DNA from 4 places in the Pantoea nemavictus genome. Region 1 is predicted to be linked to each of the others. Evidence: riboswitches for the same ligand, from Rfam matches in the RefSeq annotation. Region 1 holds a riboswitch; each other region holds the start of a gene.
The links. A riboswitch is a leader RNA that binds a small molecule or an ion and turns the genes downstream of it on or off. The one in region 1 is predicted to bind thiamine pyrophosphate.
Positions count from the first base shown of each region.

Region 1 (4,393 bases):
TGAGCAGGCAGTTAACGTCATTGCCATAAAGGTGCCAAGAAATGCGGTTGCCAATACTGTTTTTTTCATCGTGATGAGTTCCTTTCAGTGGAATAAGTTTTAACTACCTAAATAGCTTAGAACATTTTCCCAAAACAGCCAGAAACCAGGGGCAGATGAGCTGATTATTCCTGCTCAAGTAGCAAGATCTGAATGATGTAGTTCTCCACCTTGCTAAGCCAATGAGACTTAATGCTCACCAATATTCGGGTTTAACCGCAGGTTTTTTATGCGTCGCTACCCGAACAGGAAACTGACATGCATCCAGCTCTTCATTGGTGATTGTTCTGCGTATCCAGTGGCTATGATTCTGCAGTGAACCTGGAACACCACGTACGTTACCCTGGCGGTGCGGCAAAATTATCCCGATACGAACTGCGGGAAAATCTTCGCGAATAGCCTTGAGCGCTGGTGTCATGTCGGTATCAGCCGAAACTAATACCAGCTGAGCAATCCTTTCTTCGGTTGGTAACCACTGCTGTTTTGCAACCAAACGATACATGCTGATGGCAATATTCACGTCGGTTTCTTTTTCTTCAAGTTCCCAGATATCCACCTTATCCAGACGTGTTGCCGGCACGCTTTTACTGATGAAACGCGGAGCCCGAGCGTGCTCAAGTCGATGACGTCCGGTAAATATATTTATTCCGGTCGTTTTCAGCACGCGAATATAAGTATCCTGAGCGTGTCGTGATTCAATGCCGCGTGTGGCGAGATGGGGAATAACCGAGGAGGTATAATAGTTTACTCGTTCAATTATTACGGACGGATCTTGTACCCGACATATATGTGAAAGCAGTAATGACAAGTTGAGCCATTTATAGGGCGTGCCTGCAAGCAATCCATAAAATACATTGTATCCGTCGATAAATACTGCTGTACGCACTCTTATCCATCCTTTAGATACGAAAAAACCGGCTTGAGCCGGTTTTTTCACCCTAACGGCCAGTGAACTGAAACGCTGCGTACAGGGTTGAGTTGTGGGGCTAAGTTATCAGCATTACTGGCTAAACTCAAGTTGCGCAAGGTAAAAGTTAACCCATCAAAATTATTAGTTCAGGCGCTACTTTCGCTTCCAGTAATATTGCAGCAGTATTTATTGTTGAAATGCCTGGTTATATGCGAATGGTCTTACTTCAGATTAACGGTTTTTCTAATAAAAGGTAATGAATGTAGATGATATTTAAAAATAGCCGTTAACCTGAATTATTAATTTAAATAACTACCTCAGCTGACTATCCTTACTTCCGCGGCGGTTATAACCGCTAATTGCCGCCTGTTTTTTATCGATCTTGCTCTGACAATTCACGCAGTAACGCACGCCCGCTAACGCAGCGCGACGCGCTTCTGGAATAGGCTCGCCGCACTCATCACAAAACTCGGCGCTTTCACCGTGACCGATATTCTGGCGTGCACGGGCCACCGCATCATCCACCGTGGCATCAATTTGTTTGTGCACCGCACCATCTTCAGACCAGCCGCCCGCCATACGTCACCTCCGGTAAAAATACTTAACAAAAGTATAAGGCAAGCCAGGATTTATGCCGGGCCGGCGGGCGTGACTGCTTAAATCAGCCGCACTTTTAACACAGTTGACACATCATCCGCCGCCATCCTAGACTGCGGTCTGTTCCAAGGGGTGCCCGGTTAGCGGGCTGAGATTCTACCGGCTGGCGTTGATGCGCTGGAACGTAGTGACCCTCCGAACCTGATCCGGCTAATACCGGCGTAGGGATGCGGAACCACAGGGCTTGCACGCCCTGATTCCATCTTTGTGCTTTGTAGCGGACAGTTCGCACTCTTCAGGCCTTGCCTGGGAGATTTTGCACAATCGCAAAGGTGGCTACGAACATGACCGAATCGGCAATTATCCAGGCGCTGCTCACATTCCTACAGCGTGAGGATGCTTCAGACGATGATTTCAACCAGCTGGCGCTCGACATCTTCGCTTATCAATTCCAGCATAATCAGCTTTATCGCCGCTTCGCGACTCAGCGCGGACGCACGCCGTTCACCGTAAAGCACTGGCGCAACATTCCCGCTATTCCCATCTCCGCCTTTAAAGATCTGACGCTCAGCTGTCGTCCAACGGACGATATCGAAGCGATCTTTATGACCAGCGGCACCACCGGCACGGTAAAAGGACGCAGTTATCATCCCACGCTCGACGTGTGGAAGAGCTCGATGCGGCTGAACTTCCGCCGCCGCTTCATGGCGGGCATGGATCGTATTCGCATGGGCATTTTGTTCCCGAATAACGTGGTGATGCCGAACTCATCGCTGGCGACCTATCTTGACCTGGCGCTGCAGGAGTTTGGCACGCCCGGCAGTGAAGTGATGGTGGATGAACACGGGCTCGACGTGGCGCGCATTTTCACCGCCCTGCAGCAGGCTGAAGCCAGCGGCGAGCCTTATGCGCTGCTGGGCGCCAGCTACAGTTTTGTCCATCTGCTGGATGAGATGCAGCGCCAGCAGCGCTGTTTCTCGCTGCCTGCAGGCAGCCGCATTCTCGATACCGGCGGCTTTAAAGGTCAGTCGCGCGAAATGGAACCCGCAGAATTTTACGCTGCGACCTCCGCCGCCTTCGGAATCCCCCGCTCGCACTGCATCAACATGTACGGCATGACGGAAATCAGCACGCAGTTCTATGACGAGGGCAATGAAAACTGTCCACCGGTCAAATCCGGGCCGCACTGGGTGCGCACCCGCGTGGTCAATCCGCTGACCGGCGAGGATCTGCCTGCAGGTGAAACTGGCGTGCTAGTGCATCACGATCTGGCACATTTCAACTCGGTTTCTGCCCTGTTGACGGAAGATGCCGGCAGGATGGTGCCGGGCGGATTCCATTTGTTAGGGCGTGTGACCGGCGCCGATGCGAAAGGCTGTTCGCTGACCATGGAAGCGTTTCTGGCCGCCGGGCAGGTACAGGCGTGAGAGAGTTTGCCGGACATCTGCCCGGTCTTTCTGCCGATGAGGTGCAGTGGCGCACGCTGAGTTTTAGCCAGCACGGCGAAAGTCTTGAGGTGTGCGTTCCGCAGCTCAACGATCAACAGATCACGGCGCTGTCAGCTCGAATTCGTGCTAATGCTCGCGCCTATCTCAGCCAGCTCAGCGTCGCGCAAATCATCGCGATTATTGATGAAGCGGTGGCGCGGCTGTTGGATCGCACCCATCCGCTGCGCATCAAAGCCGAAAAGCTGCTGCCGATGGTCACCGGTTACGATGCCGAGATGGTGCGCCTCGGCTTAACCGGCTATCTCAAAACCTTCCGCGAACCGCAGCTTAAACGCTTTCTGGCTGAGGACTTTGCCGATGCGCAGATGCTGGATGCGTTTCAGCCACGGCCTAATGGCGGCTTTGCGCGCGCATTTGGTCCGCAGCTGCTGCTGCATATCTGGGCTGGCAATGTGCCGGGCTTACCGCTGTGGAGTTTGATCTGCGGTTTGCTGGTGAAGGCCGGCACTATCGGCAAACTGCCCGGTAATGAGCCGCTGATGGCGAGCTGGTTCGCCCAACTGCTGGCAGAAATCGACCCTAAACTGGGCGCATGCCTGGCGGTGGTGTGGTGGAAAGGGGGCGACGCTGAAACTGAGCCGACCTGGCTACGTCAGCCCGATGTAGTGGTTGCCTATGGCGGCAATCAAACACTCGCCGCGATTCAGCAGCGTCTGCCGGTCACCACGCGGTTTCTACCGCACGGGCACAAAATCAGTTTTGGTTTGGTGGCACGTTCGGCGCTCAATGCCCGCCAGGGCGCGGATCTGGCACGCCGCGTGGCGTATGACGTGATGCGTTACGACCAGGCCGGATGTTACTCGCCGCAGATGCTGTTTGTGGAGTGCGGCGGCAAGATTTCACCCGATGAGTTTGCGGCTTACGTCGCGCATGAGCTGGCCGCGCTGGAATATAAACATCCACGTCGTGCGCTGGCGATCGAAGAGATCAACAGCATCGCGGCGTGGCGCAATGGTGAAGAACTGCGCGCGCTGGCGGGCAATCGCACCTTGTACGGCGCGCCTGCCGACAGCTGGGCGGTGGTGTGTGTCGCCCAGGCTGCAGCGCTGGCTCCCTCCGCGCTGGGGAGAACGTTGAAAGTGGTGCCGGTTGATGTGCTGGATAACGCGATCGGTTTGATAGCGCCGCAGCGCGACTTTCTGCAGACGGCAGGCGTTGCCGCCACGCCGCAGGAGTTGTTCCGCCTTGCCGCGCTACTTGGGCAGGTTGGCGTGACCCGCATTACCGCGTTCGGCCAGATGACGTCGCCGCAGGCGGGCTGGCACCACGATGGGCGTTTTAGCTTGCTTGATCTGGTGAGCATTACGGAAATCGAGCAGGGTGCCGAAGCCGCTGCCGA
Region 1 covers NZ_JBBGZW010000002.1:460,776-465,168, reverse strand. The annotation lists gene WH298_RS21725 (YgdI/YgdR family lipoprotein) at 1-69, opposite strand, end outside; gene WH298_RS21720 (NYN domain-containing protein) at 236-976, opposite strand; gene WH298_RS21715 (DksA/TraR family C4-type zinc finger protein) at 1,262-1,528, opposite strand; TPP riboswitch at 1,665-1,791, shown strand; gene WH298_RS21710 (LuxE/PaaK family acyltransferase) at 1,891-2,973, shown strand; gene WH298_RS21705 (acyl-CoA reductase) at 2,970-4,393, shown strand, end outside.

Region 2 (4,393 bases), on a different contig from region 1:
CCGCACCAGCGATGCGACCGATAGAACTCCGCCAGTTGCACGCCGCGCCCGGCGATTTGGAACAGGCCGACATCTTCATCAATCAGTTGGCGCACTGAGCCCATGCTATCCGGCCGCGCTTCCCGCACCAGCCAGACATTTTCGCCCTGCCATTCGCCAATCAAAATCGCGTGGCTGCCACTAAGTCCAAACTCGGTGGATAAGCCATGCGGCAGCTCGCCTTGCGGCAACCAAAGTTTTTGCTCATGGCTGACAATCCACCATCCAGCGTCTAAGCTTGAGATCTCACGTTGCATCTTAATCGTTGTCCTTAGCGTCAAACCACACGCTGAAACTCTAATATTAAGTGTGTAATAAACAACTATAACCTACCTGGAGCCCCATATGCTTAACCAGTTAGATGACCTGACAGAGCGTGTAGGCGGCGGAAATGAATTGGTTGATTCATGGTTGCATGCCCGCCGACAGTTGCTCGTCACGTACTATGAGCTTATTGGCATGAAGCCACAAAAAGATGCGTTAACCACGCTGGATGAACAGGCACTCGATGCCTTTTGCCACAATCTGGTGGACTACCTTTCAACCGGTCATTTCAGCGTGTATGAACACATTATTAGTGAGATGCAGGGTGATAACCCGCTGATGGTTGCCGCGCAGATCTATCCGGCATTAGAGGCGAATACAGACCACATGATGCAGCTCTACGACAGCCACCTGCAGCAGGCTATCAACGACGATAATTGCGTGGATTTTCAAACGGCGCTCTCTGAAGTCGGCGAAGTGCTGGAATCACGTTTCACGCTGGAAGATAAGCTGGTACAACTTGCCTGGGATAATCAGCTGGCGCATCTACCGGTTGCCAATGACAGCATCATCGCCCGCCCGGCTTGAATGCCCGCTGTTGTAAAAAACTTGTTATTCGAAAAAAGCCCTCTTATGCTAAATGGGCTTTTTTATTGTCCTCTTTAACGACAATCAAGAGCCAAATTTTGCGATATAAGCGTAGCGTGCGCAGCGAGTTCACGCTCGGACAGCGCGCAGGGACCGGAGCGTACACGTAGTACGTGACGGTCACGAGCACTGCCCAGGCGTGAAATAGCAAGCAAAGTAGCTTATATCGTAAAACACCAACTTGTCGGAGTGCCCAGTGGGGCTGAGACCGTTAATTCGGGATCCGCGGAACCTGATCAGGTTAGTACCTGCGAAGGGAACAAGAGTAGACATCATCAGCACGATGCACGTTGGCGCCCAGCATCGTTTCTGTTACTCCTTCCGAACTCTGGACAAGCAACTTCCAACATTCACAGGAAACTTGCTATGTCTGCTGTTAAAACTTCTCGTCGTGAACAACGTGCTCAGGCACAGGAATTTATCGATTCCCTGCAGGGAACCGCTTTCCCTCATTCAAAACGCATCTGGATCATCGGCAGCCGCGCGGATATTCGCGTACCGATGCGCGAGATACAGCTGAGCCCGACGCACATCGGCGGCAGCAAAGATCATCCGCAGTTTGAGCAGAATGAAGCGGTGCCGGTATATGACACTGCCGGCGCTTATGGTGATCCAGAAGCCACTATTGATGTCCATCAAGGGCTCGCCAGGCTACGCGCAGAGTGGATCGCCGAACGTGGTGACAGTGAAACTATCCACCAGCTGAGTTCCCGTTACACCCAACAGCGTCTGGCGGATGAAGGCTTGGATCATTTGCGTTTTGAGCATCTGCCGCAACCGCGTCGTGCCAAAGCGGGACGCTGCGTTACCCAACTGCACTATGCACGCCAAGGCATCATCACACCGGAGATGGAGTTCATCGCACTGCGTGAAAACATGGGCCGCGAGCGTATTCGCAGTGAAGTACTGCTACAACAGCATCCCGGACACAGCTTTGGTGCCAATCTGCCGGAAAATATCACCGCTGAATTTGTCCGCCAGGAAGTGGCCAGCGGTCGCGCCATTATTCCTTCCAACATCAACCACCCCGAATCCGAACCGATGATTATTGGCCGCAACTTCCTGGTGAAGGTGAATGCCAATATCGGCAATTCGGCGGTAAGTTCATCGATTGAAGAAGAAGTGGAGAAACTGGTGTGGTCAACGCGATGGGGCGCAGACACTGTGATGGATCTCTCAACCGGCCGCTACATCCATGAAACGCGTGAATGGATTCTGCGTAACAGCCCGGTGCCGATTGGTACGGTGCCAATTTATCAGGCGCTGGAAAAGGTGAATGGAATTGCGGAAGACCTCAACTGGGACATTTTCCGCGATACGCTGTTAGAACAAGCGGAGCAAGGCGTCGATTACTTCACCATCCACGCTGGTGTGCTGCTGCGCTATGTGCCAATGACGGCTAAACGTCTCACCGGCATTGTGTCTCGCGGCGGATCGATTATGGCGAAATGGTGTTTGTCACATCACACTGAAAGCTTTCTCTATCTGCACTTCCGCGAGATTTGTGAAATCTGCGCCGCCTACGATGTGGCCCTGTCGCTCGGCGATGGCCTGCGTCCCGGCTCAATTCAGGATGCCAATGATGCAGCCCAGTTTGCCGAGCTGCATACGCTGGGTGAACTGACCAAAATCGCCTGGGAATACGATGTGCAGGTGATGATTGAAGGCCCCGGGCACGTACCGATGCAGATGATTCGCCGCAACATGACCGAACAGCTGGAACACTGCCACGAAGCGCCATTTTACACGCTCGGCCCGCTCACCACCGACATCGCACCGGGTTACGACCACTTCACTTCCGGCATCGGTGCCGCGATGATTGGCTGGTTTGGCTGCGCCATGCTGTGTTACGTGACGCCGAAAGAGCACCTCGGCTTACCGAACAAAGAGGATGTGAAGCAGGGACTGATCACCTACAAGATCGCTGCGCACGCGGCGGATCTGGCGAAAGGCCACCCGGGCGCGCAGATCCGCGACAATGCGATGTCGAAAGCGCGCTTTGAATTCCGTTGGGAAGATCAGTTCAATCTGGCGCTCGATCCGCACACTGCGCGCGCCTATCACGATGAAACCTTGCCGCAGGAATCGGGAAAAGTGGCACACTTTTGTTCAATGTGCGGCCCAAAATTCTGCTCAATGAAAATCACCCAGGAAGTACGCGAGTTTGCTGCACGCCAACAGGCTGAAGCTCAGCCAATTGAAATGGGCATGGCGCAAATGGCGGATACTTTCCGCAATCGTGGCGGCGAGATCTATCACGCTGCCGATACCCTTAAAGAGGAAAATGTATGACCGACGCCTTTCCTGCCACGGCCCCGAAACTGGGGCTGTATCCGGTTGTTGATAGCGTGGAATGGATCGCGCGCCTGCTAGAAGCCGGGGTGCGCACCCTCCAGCTACGCATCAAAGATTGCGAGGATCATGAAGTTGAAGATGCGGTGCGCGAGGCAATTGTGCTCGGCAAGCAGTATCGTGCACGCCTGTTTATCAATGATTACTGGCGCTTAGCCATCAAATACCATGCTTATGGTGTGCACCTTGGCCAGGAAGACCTCGATGTTGCCGATCTGGCGGCGATTCGTGAGGCAGGATTGCGCCTGGGTTTATCGACGCATGATGATGCCGAACTGGACCGCGCGCTCGCGCTGCGCCCTTCTTACATTGCACTTGGCCACATTTATCCCACGCAAACTAAAGACATGCCATCAGCTCCGCAGGGCGTGGTGGAATTGAAACGTCATCTGGCGCGGTTGCAGGGTGTGCCAACCGTGGCGATTGGTGGTATTTCACTAGCACGCGTACCTGAAGTTCTGGCAACAGGCGTTGGCAGCATTGCGGTGGTAAGTGCGATTACTCAGGCAGCAGACTGGCGCGCGGCAACGCAGGAGCTGCTGACGCTGGTTGAAAACGGAATTGAACCCGCAGAGGCGATGTAACGCGCTGTAAGTTTTGATGAAATGCTTGAATCTGCCGCGCAGCAGTAGGATGTGACGGCTAGCATCCTGTCCTGACAAGGCTAAAGTGTGCCTGCCCGCTGTCGCTTGCAGCGGGCCAGGGCTGGTCTTAACCTCTCCCAGCCCTGCCTTTCTCTATTACGTCAGGGAGGCGGTATGCACAGTTTCAACACCACAGGCCAGCATGGCACGTTCTACTGCTGCACCGAGTTGGGCTATCGCTTGCTCTGTATGCTCATTCATTGGCAAACCGTAATTCAGACGCAGGCAGTTACGATATTTGCCCGAGGCCGAAAACAGCGACCCCACCGCGACCTGCATGTTCAGCTCACGCAACTCGTTATTCAGTCTTACCGCGTCAAACGCCTCTGGCAACTCAATCCACATCAGGAAGCTGCCCTGCGGACGCGACACGCATATTCCGCACGGGAAATAGTGGCGCACCCAGCAGCTAAAGGTTTCATAGTTACGTTGATACACCTGACGCA
Region 2 covers NZ_JBBGZW010000001.1:2,363,017-2,367,409, reverse strand. The annotation lists gene nudC (NAD(+) diphosphatase) at 1-296, opposite strand, end outside; gene WH298_RS10815 (Rsd/AlgQ family anti-sigma factor) at 385-891, shown strand; TPP riboswitch at 1,127-1,227, shown strand; gene thiC (phosphomethylpyrimidine synthase ThiC) at 1,318-3,243, shown strand; gene thiE (thiamine phosphate synthase) at 3,240-3,887, shown strand; gene WH298_RS10800 (aminotransferase-like domain-containing protein) at 4,044-4,393, opposite strand, start outside.
Region 2: another riboswitch for thiamine pyrophosphate. It lies ahead of thiC (phosphomethylpyrimidine synthase ThiC); the one in region 1 lies ahead of WH298_RS21710 (LuxE/PaaK family acyltransferase).

Region 3 (4,393 bases), 320 kb from region 1:
GTATATGCAGCTGGCACTATTCTGAAATTTAACCTTGGGTAGGCGGAATAATTAAAAAGGGAGCAGCTAATTCGTTGCTCCCTTTTATACGTTTCAATCAATCGAAAGATTATGAATAGCCAGCACAGCACGCGCGGCTTCTTTGCCTTTCTTGATGAAATGCTCGGTATAGAAGTTTTCGATGACCTCAACCGGCTGGAAATTATGCGGGGTTAATGACACGGAAAACACCGGCACGTTGGTCGTCAGCTGTACGTTCATCAGGCCATCCACCACGGCTGCCGCGACGAAATCATGGCGATAGATACCGCCGTCCACCACCAGCGCCGCGCAGACAATCGCATCGTATTTGCCGGTTTCTGCCAGACGCTTAGCCAACAGCGGCATTTCAAATGCGCCAGGCACTTCCAGCACTTTTAATTGCGCTTCAACGGATTGATCGGCTAATTCTTTTTCGAAACCCACCAGAGCGTTATGGACAATTTCTTTGTGCCATCCGGCTTTAATAAATGCAATTTTAATATTGTTCATGATTATTCCGACATCACCTGTAATTTGTTCGCGCTATTAAATTAAGAGAGAAATCCATACTCTCAGCAATAATGTGTTTGTATACCATATGTTACGTTTATGATCCACCGACGCGAAACCCGTCATACTTCGAGCTGCAGGTGCGTTGGCTGCGCGTGTCCACCCCAGTCACATACTTCAGTATGCTCCTGGGGATGAACCCACTTGCCGCCTTCCTGCAACTCGAATTATTTTGGGTTTAAGTATGGAGAAAACAATTTAACCACACCCTTAATGTAGTTATTCCGCGCTTGACGGCGACCATCGCCTGCAATACAAATAGACGCGTCGGGGGAGTCTCGCCACAGAGACTGAGAGGCTAATAGCGCACTGCGCGGCTTAGCGACCCTTTGAACCTGACCCAGTTGATACTGGCGTAGGAAGACTGACAGCTTGTTAGTTTGGCTGTCTGGCGCTAAGGCAAGCTCGATGGTTGGCGCCCTTTCCCTTCTCCTGTATCTGCGGGTCTCAGTCAACACTGAGAGGCCGATGTGAACTTCCCCTTTTTAAACATCCTGGAACAGGCGCTGTGAGCCGCTGGAGCGTGCTCGGCTGCGGCGTGGCCGGCTTGTGCGTGGCAACGTTGCTGGCGGAACGCGGTGAAGACGTTGAGGTGATCGGCGATGCATCGCGGCGTCCGGCTTCCTGGTTTGCGGGTGGCATGCTGGCGCCCTGGTGCGAATCCGAAAGCGCACCGCGCGAGGTGATCTCCCTTGGACAGCACTCTGCCGCGTGGTGGCAACAGCGCGTCAGCAGCGTCGAGCATCAGGGTACGCTGGTGGTGGCGCCGCCACGCGATAGCCAGGAACTCAACCGTTTCGCCCGCATGACCGAGCAACATCAATGGGTCGATCCCTGCCACATCGAACCGGCGCTGGAAGGGCGCTTTGCGCGCGGTCTGTTCTTCGCTCAGGAAGCGCATCTCGATCCGCGCCTGGCGCTGCAGGAGATGCGTGAAAAGCTGATCGCCCACGGCGTAGTCTTCAGCTCGCATGCGCCAAGCGGTCAGATTATTGATTGTCGAGGTATCCATGCGGCGCCCGAACTGCCGCGCCTGCGCGCAGTGCGCGGTGAGATGCTGATTTTGCACAGCGATGAGGTGCAGTTTTCCCGTCCGATCCGCCTGTTGCATCCGCGTTTTCCCTGCTATCTGGTGCCGCGTCGCGGCGGCCATTTCATGCTCGGCGCCACCATGGTTGAGAGCGACGATGCCAGCCCAATCAGTGCCCGCGCCATGATGGAGTTACTCAGCGCCGCTTACGCTATTCATCCGGCATTAGCGGAAGCGCGCGTCATCGAGAGCGGCAGCGGGCTGCGTCCGGCCTATCCGGCCAATCTGCCGGAAATTCACTTTCAAAATGACACCTTTTATCTCAACGGCATGTATCGCCACGGTTTTCTGCTGGCACCGATGCTGGCAGAGCAGCTGATGCAGCGCCTATCTGGAGAGCAATCCTATGAACATTCAGCTTAATGGCCGCGCCATCAGCACCCAGGCCACCAGCCTGAGCGAATTGTTGATCGAGCAGCAAATTGATGTGGCCTGCGTGGCCACCGCCTTTAACGGCGCCTTCGTGCCGAAAAGCCAGTACGACACGCAGCTGCTGGATGAAGGTTGCCAGCTGGAAGTGCTGTCACCGATGCAGGGAGGCTAAGCGATGTTTTACGATCATGATCCCCAATCACGCTTCCTACTCGGCACCGCGGGCTATCCTTCGCCGGCGATTTTACAGCAGGCGATTGCCGCGTCTGGCAGCGAAATCATCACCGTTAGCCTGCGACGTGAAGGCGCTGCCGGTGCAGCATTTCGCGATCTGCTGACCGGACTCAACATCCGCGTGTTACCGAACACCGCCGGCTGTCACACGGTGAAAGAGGCGGTCACCACCGCACATATGGCACGGGAACTGTTCAATACCGCGTGGATCAAGCTGGAAGTGATCGGCCACGCCGACACGCTGCAGCCCGATCCGTTCGCGCTGGTGGAAGCGGCGCGCATTCTCTGTGCAGACGGCTTCCAGGTATTTCCCTACACCACTGAAGATCTGATCGTTGGCGAAAAGTTGCTGGCGGCAGGCTGTGAACTGTTGATGCCGTGGGGCGCGCCGATCGGTTCCGGCCAGGGATTGCGCAATATCGACGGCCTGCGCGCGATGCGCGCCTGGTTTAGCGATGTTCCGCTGATCATTGATGCCGGGATTGGTGCGCCGTCGCAGGCGGCGCAGGCGATGGAGATGGGTTTCGATGGCATTTTGCTGAATACCGCGGTCGCCAAAGCGGGCGATCCCATCGTGATGGCCAACGCTTTCCGTCAGGCGATTGAAGCCGGGCGAGCGGCATGTAGCGCCGGATTGATGGAGAAGCGCGATATGGCGAGTGCGTCCACGCCCATCTTTGGCCTGGCAAATCTCAACTGATGGGCGGCGATATGGAACGCTATCAACGCCAGATGATGCTGCCGGAAGTGGGTGAAGACGGGCAGCGCAAACTGCGCAACGCGCGCGTAGTGGTGGTGGGTGCCGGCGGGTTAAGCGCGACGCTGCTGCCGCAGCTGGTGGGCGCGGGCGTCGGCCATATTCGGCTCTATGACGACGACGAAGTGGCGCTGCATAACCTGCATCGGCAAACGCTGTTTACTCTGCAGGATATCGGCCAGCCCAAGGTGCTCAGCGCACAGCAGGCATTACAGCAGCGTAATCCCGAGGTGCAGATCGACGCGCTGCAGCAATCACTGAGCGCCAGCAATGTGCAGCAGGCGTTGGCGCAGTGCGATCTGGTGATCGACGCGGCGGATAATTTTGCCGTCACCTATCAGCTCTCCGATGCGTGCATGCTAACGGGCATCCCGCTGATCAGCGCCTCGGTTCTACGCAGACAAGGTTACGTGGGCGGTTTTTGTGGCGGAGCGCCGAGCTATCGCGCGGTATTTCCCCGCTTGCCCTCCTCGGCGGCGAACTGCAACACCGCAGGCGTGATGGGTCCGGCGGTCGCTGCATTGGGCGCGATGCAGGCGCAGATGGCGCTCAGCGTGCTGCTTGAGCTGCAGCCATCGCCGCTTGGCTGTCTGGTGAACTGCGATTTTGTTAACTGGCACTTCCGCCCGTTCCGCTTTGATCAGGCCGAAGAACCGCAACAGGCGGTGCCGTTTATCGATCGGCAACTGCTGGCGGCGGATGACTGCATTGTCGAACTGCGTAGCCATGAAGAAGCGCCAGTCAGCGTCGCAGAGAGCGTTGAACGCCTTCTGCCGCAGGCGATCGCCACATGGCAGCCACCGACGCAGCAACGCATTGTACTGGTGTGCGCCAGCGGCATTCGTGCCGCGCAGGCCGCCGCAGTGTTGGCGCAGCGTGGCTTTAACCAGCTGGCGATTCTGGCGGCAAATCGCCCATGAGCCACGACATTTTTTTCAACGACGTGAGCTTTAGCTGGGGCGATAAACCGCTGTGCCAGCAGCTGAATCTGCAGCTGCGCGGCGGCAAAACCACGGTGATGCTGGGACGCAGCGGCATCGGCAAAAGCACGCTGCTGCGCTTGATCGCGGGATTACTTCAGCCGCAACAGGGCGCGGTGCAGGGATTGAGCGGCAATGTGGCGTGGATGGGGCAGCAGGATCTGCTCTATCCGTGGCTGACGGTGCTGGAAAACGTGATGCTATCGGCACGACTGGGCGGTGAAAAAGCAGATCGTCCGCGCGCGCTGGCGCTGCTGGAGCAGGTAAAGCTCAGCGAGGTGGCACACGCACCGCCGCATCAACTCTCTGGCGGTATGCGGCAACGCGTGGCGCTGGCGCGCACGCTCTATGCGCAGCGTGAGGTGGTGC
Region 3 covers NZ_JBBGZW010000002.1:776,177-780,569, forward strand. The annotation lists gene WH298_RS23190 (6,7-dimethyl-8-ribityllumazine synthase) at 94-531, opposite strand; TPP riboswitch at 851-970, shown strand; gene WH298_RS23195 (FAD-dependent oxidoreductase) at 1,100-2,044, shown strand; gene thiS (sulfur carrier protein ThiS) at 2,028-2,225, shown strand; gene WH298_RS23205 (thiazole synthase) at 2,229-2,987, shown strand; gene WH298_RS23210 (HesA/MoeB/ThiF family protein) at 2,999-3,964, shown strand; gene WH298_RS23215 (ABC transporter ATP-binding protein) at 3,961-4,393, shown strand, end outside.
Region 3: another riboswitch for thiamine pyrophosphate. It lies ahead of WH298_RS23195 (FAD-dependent oxidoreductase); the one in region 1 lies ahead of WH298_RS21710 (LuxE/PaaK family acyltransferase).

Region 4 (4,393 bases), on a different contig from region 1:
CGTTCATCGGTATGACCAAACTTCACCGCGTTGTAACCGCCGTTGTTCTCAGCCATCTTCTGCTTCACGATATCCGCACCAATCGTTGCCGCCAGATGATTGGCCTGGCCAGTTAAATCGGCACTGGCATGATAATCAACGCCCTCTTTTTTGAAGGCATCGTTACGCAGATAAGCCCACAGCACCGTCACCATACCCAGCTCGTGCGCGCGCTCAAACGCCGCAGAGATCTCTTCAATCTGACGACGCGATTGCTCAGAGCCAAAGTAGATGGTCGCGCCAACTGCTACTGCGCCCAGATTGAAGGCCTGTTCAACGCTGGCATACAGTGTCTGATCATATTGGGTGGGATAGCTCAGGGTTTCGTTATGGTTCAACTTCACCATAAAGGGAATGCGGTGCGCGTAACGCCGTGACACCGAGGCCAATACGCCGTAAGTCGATGCCACGCAGTTGCAGCCAGCTTCAATCGCCAACTCTACGATGTTTTTTGGATCGAAATACGCGGGATTAGCAGCAAAGGATGCGCCCGCCGAGTGCTCAACGCCCTGATCGACCGGTAAAATCGACAAATAGCCGGTGCCGGCTAAACGTCCGGTGTTGTATAGCGTTTGCATGTTGCGTAATACGGTGGGAGAACGATTGTTGTCGATCATTACGCGATCAACATAATCCGCGCCTGGTAAATAGAGGCTATCCGCTGGAATGGTCATGCAGCGATGTTGAAGAAGGCTGTCCGCCTCTTTGCCCAATAACTGTACGATGTCCGTCATGTTCGCACCTGATAAATGGCTGGATTGGAACCGGCAAATGCCGATTCGCCCCCAACAGCCTGGACCGCAATACACCAGGCTGGCAAATTGCTGACTCCATTTTTCAGACGGATGCGCAGTGCAAAAGCGGCAATCTGGCGTTACGCCCTACCACCATTGATGAAAATGGTGCACCGGCCCAATGCCTTTACCCACTTCCAGCGAATCGGCGTGCAGCAGCGCCTGCTGCAGCCAGGCTTTAGCTTCGGCCACCGTTGTCGCCCAATCATCATGACGCGGACGTAGCGCCGCTAGCGCCGCTGACAGCGAGCAACCGGTGCCGTGTGTGTGCCGTGTATTCACGCGTGGCGCACTAAAGCGCTGCCGGCCATCGCGGGTGATCAGCCAATCCGGACTCTCGGCATCGCTGAGATGTCCGCCCTTCATCAGCACCGCTTCGCAGCCAAGATCGAGCAACGCATCACCCTGCTGTAACATGGTTTTTTCATCCTGCGCCATGGCACGTCCTAACAGCGCTGCGGCTTCCGGTAGGTTCGGGGTGATCAGCGACACCTGCGGCAGCAGCAGTTCGCGTACGCTAGCCACCGCATCCGGCGACAGCAACGCATCGCCGCTCTTCGCAATCATCACCGTATCCAGCACCACAAACGGCAGGCTGGCGCGTTTCAGCCTTGCGGCTACCACTTCTACAATCGCCGTTTCTGACAGCATGCCGATCTTAGCCGCGTCGATGCGCACGTCATCCAACACCGAATCAAGTTGGGCGCCGACGAAATCGGGTTCGATGCGATACACCGACTGCACACCGCAGGTGTTCTGCGCCACCAGCGCAGTAATAACGCTGGTGCCATAGGCGCCCAGTGCGGAGAAGGCTTTGAGGTCGGCCTGAATGCCTGCGCCACCGCTTGGATCGGTGCCGGCAATGGTCAAAGCATTGATGCGTTTCATACTGCCACCTCCAGCGTCCAGAGCGCATCAAGGAAAGCAGCGACAAAACTGCCCGGTCCTTCGACATTGCGCGCCGTCATTTCACCGGCCAGCGACATCACACGACAGGCGGCAGCGACATGCTGCAGGCGATCGCCAGGCAAGCAGCTAAAGGCCGCCACCACCGCCGACAGCGCGCAACCGGTACCGACCACCCGCGTCATCAGCGGGCTGCCGCCGGGGATCGCCAGCGTTTGTCTGCCATCGGTGACGTAATCGACTTCGCCGGTTACCGCAACCACAGTGTCATAATTCTGCGCCAGCTGTTGGGCAGCATTCAGCGCGGCATCAGCCTGATGCAGGCTATCTACGCCGCGCCCGCCCGTTGCCTGATTAGCCAGGGCGAGAATTTCTGAAGCGTTACCTCGAATCGCCGCCGGATGCAGACCAAGTAGCTGCTGACAAAATTCGGTGCGCAGCGATAAGGCGCCTACCGCAACCGGATCCAGCGTCCATGGCGTGCCCGCTTTTTGCGCTGCCTGCACCGCCGCTAACATCGCATCACGACGATCGCGCGTTAACGTACCGACGTTAATCAATAACGCATCGGCAAAGCCAGCGAATTGCGCCGCTTCTTGCGTATCAATCACCATCGCGGGTGAGGCATGCAGCGCCAGCAGCACGTTGGCAGTAAAGGTTTGCACCACGTCGTTGGTCATGCAGTGCACCAGCGGCGCTTGTTGACGTAGCAATTGTAAAGATTGCGCGAGTTGCGCGGGGGAAAGAGGATCAGGCTGTTTCATAAAGCTCCCAACCGGCGATCAAGAAGGCGAATGCGGTCAGGCATCTGACTTCCCTACGCTGGCATTATCCAGATCAGGTCAGCGGGTGTATCTCAGCCCTGTATTAAAGGGGCACCCCGAGTCAAAACAACGCTTCGAGCATAGGGAAGTCAGTAGGTGAAAGCAAGCAAACGCCTTTATTCCTGAATCCCGCTCGCAAAGGGACAAACTGCACCTTCGTGTAACGTATTGATTGAAGCCCTTAAAACGGGCTCTTTTTGCGCGCCACGTCATACTTTGTAATAAATTACATTGATAATTCGCGTCGCGAAAAATAGCATCCTCGCAACTCGTTTCATGATGAAACAGTACGGAAATATTTATTATTAATGGAAGCATCAAGGAGGATTTGCTATGCGCAGGATTTTACGCGCGCCGCTCACTGCGGCAGTGATTACGGCTCTGTTTGCCGGTGTTTTTGTTCCCACTTCCCCCACTCAAGCCAGCGGTTTCATTGACGATTCATCTCTCACTGGAAACATCTTCTACTGGCAACGCCAGCGCGATCGTAAAGAGATGGACGCGCAAAAAGGTAATTACGGTCAATATGATGCCAACCTGCATCACGCTTCTGCCAACGCCAATCTCGATTTCTCATCCGGTTATGCGGGTGATGTGATTGGACTCGATCTGGCGGCTTTTGGTGCGCTGGAACTGAGTCATGGTGGGCCCGCTGCACCGAACGAAATTGGCTTTAGCAACGCCCGCACGCGCTGGGATGAGGACTGGAGCGGAGATAAGAGTGGCTTAAGTCTTTATAAGGCCGCGCTCAAAGCGAAATGGCAGGAAAACTGGCTACGCGCAGGTTATCTGCAACCCAGCGGACAGACCTTACTGGCACCACACTGGAGCTTTCTGCCCGGAACCTATCGCGGCGTTGAAGCCGGCACCACCTTTGATTTTAGCGATGCGGGCGCCCTTTCCCTCGCATGGATGTGGACCGACGAGTACAAAGCGCCGTGGTATCGCGACATGTATAACTTCCGCAAAGCCGATGGCGTGACGGAAATCCCCTGGCTGCAATCCTTCGGTGCCAAATATGATTTTAAAAACCATCTGGTACTGGAAGGCGCTTACGGTCAGGCGGCAGATTACATGGATCAGTATTTTGCCAAAGCGTCTTATCAGCTGCCGCTCGCCAATGGGCCGCTGCGCACCAGCTATCAGTTTTATGGCGCGAAGGACCGCGACAACAGCGGCGCGGGGGCTGTAAACGATGTTTATGATGGCCTCGCCTGGCTGCAGGCGCTGACTTTCGGCTACACGCTAGGCGCATTTGATTTCCGCCTCGAAGGCACCTGGGTAAAAGCCGAGGGCAACCAGGGATTCTTCCTGCAACGTATGACGCCTTCTTATGCCAGCTCCAATGGTCGCCTCGATGTATGGTGGGATTCCCGCTCCGACTGGAACGCCAACGGCGAGAAAGCGCTGTTTGCTGGCGTAATGGTAGATCTGGGGCACTGGCAATTGCCGGGCTGGCAGGTCGGCACTTCTTACGCATACGGTTGGGATGCAAAACCGTCCACCAATCCGGTTTACGATCAAAGTCAGCGCCTGAAAGAGTCAGCGTGGAATCTCGATCTGGTTTACACCATCCAGCAAGGGCGCGCCAAAGACACCCAATTCAAACTGCACTACACCCGCTACGACAATCACAGCGATCTCCCCAGCTATAGCGGTGGTTACGGCAACATCTTCCAGGATGAGAAAGACATCAAATTTATGGTTATTGCGCCATTTACCCTGTTTTGACCCCTACCTGGCAGGAGCCAGAGACATTCATTCGAGGAGAAGGATATCAATATGAAAAAACTAAAAATGAGTTTGCTGGCGTTGGCCGTGACCAGCGTT
Region 4 covers NZ_JBBGZW010000001.1:575,251-579,643, forward strand. The annotation lists gene fbaB (class I fructose-bisphosphate aldolase) at 1-773, opposite strand, end outside; gene thiD (bifunctional hydroxymethylpyrimidine kinase/phosphomethylpyrimidine kinase) at 921-1,721, opposite strand; gene thiM (hydroxyethylthiazole kinase) at 1,718-2,503, opposite strand; TPP riboswitch at 2,537-2,632, opposite strand; gene chiP (chitoporin ChiP) at 2,897-4,294, shown strand; gene WH298_RS02695 (beta-N-acetylhexosaminidase) at 4,346-4,393, shown strand, end outside.
Region 4: another riboswitch for thiamine pyrophosphate. It lies ahead of thiM (hydroxyethylthiazole kinase); the one in region 1 lies ahead of WH298_RS21710 (LuxE/PaaK family acyltransferase).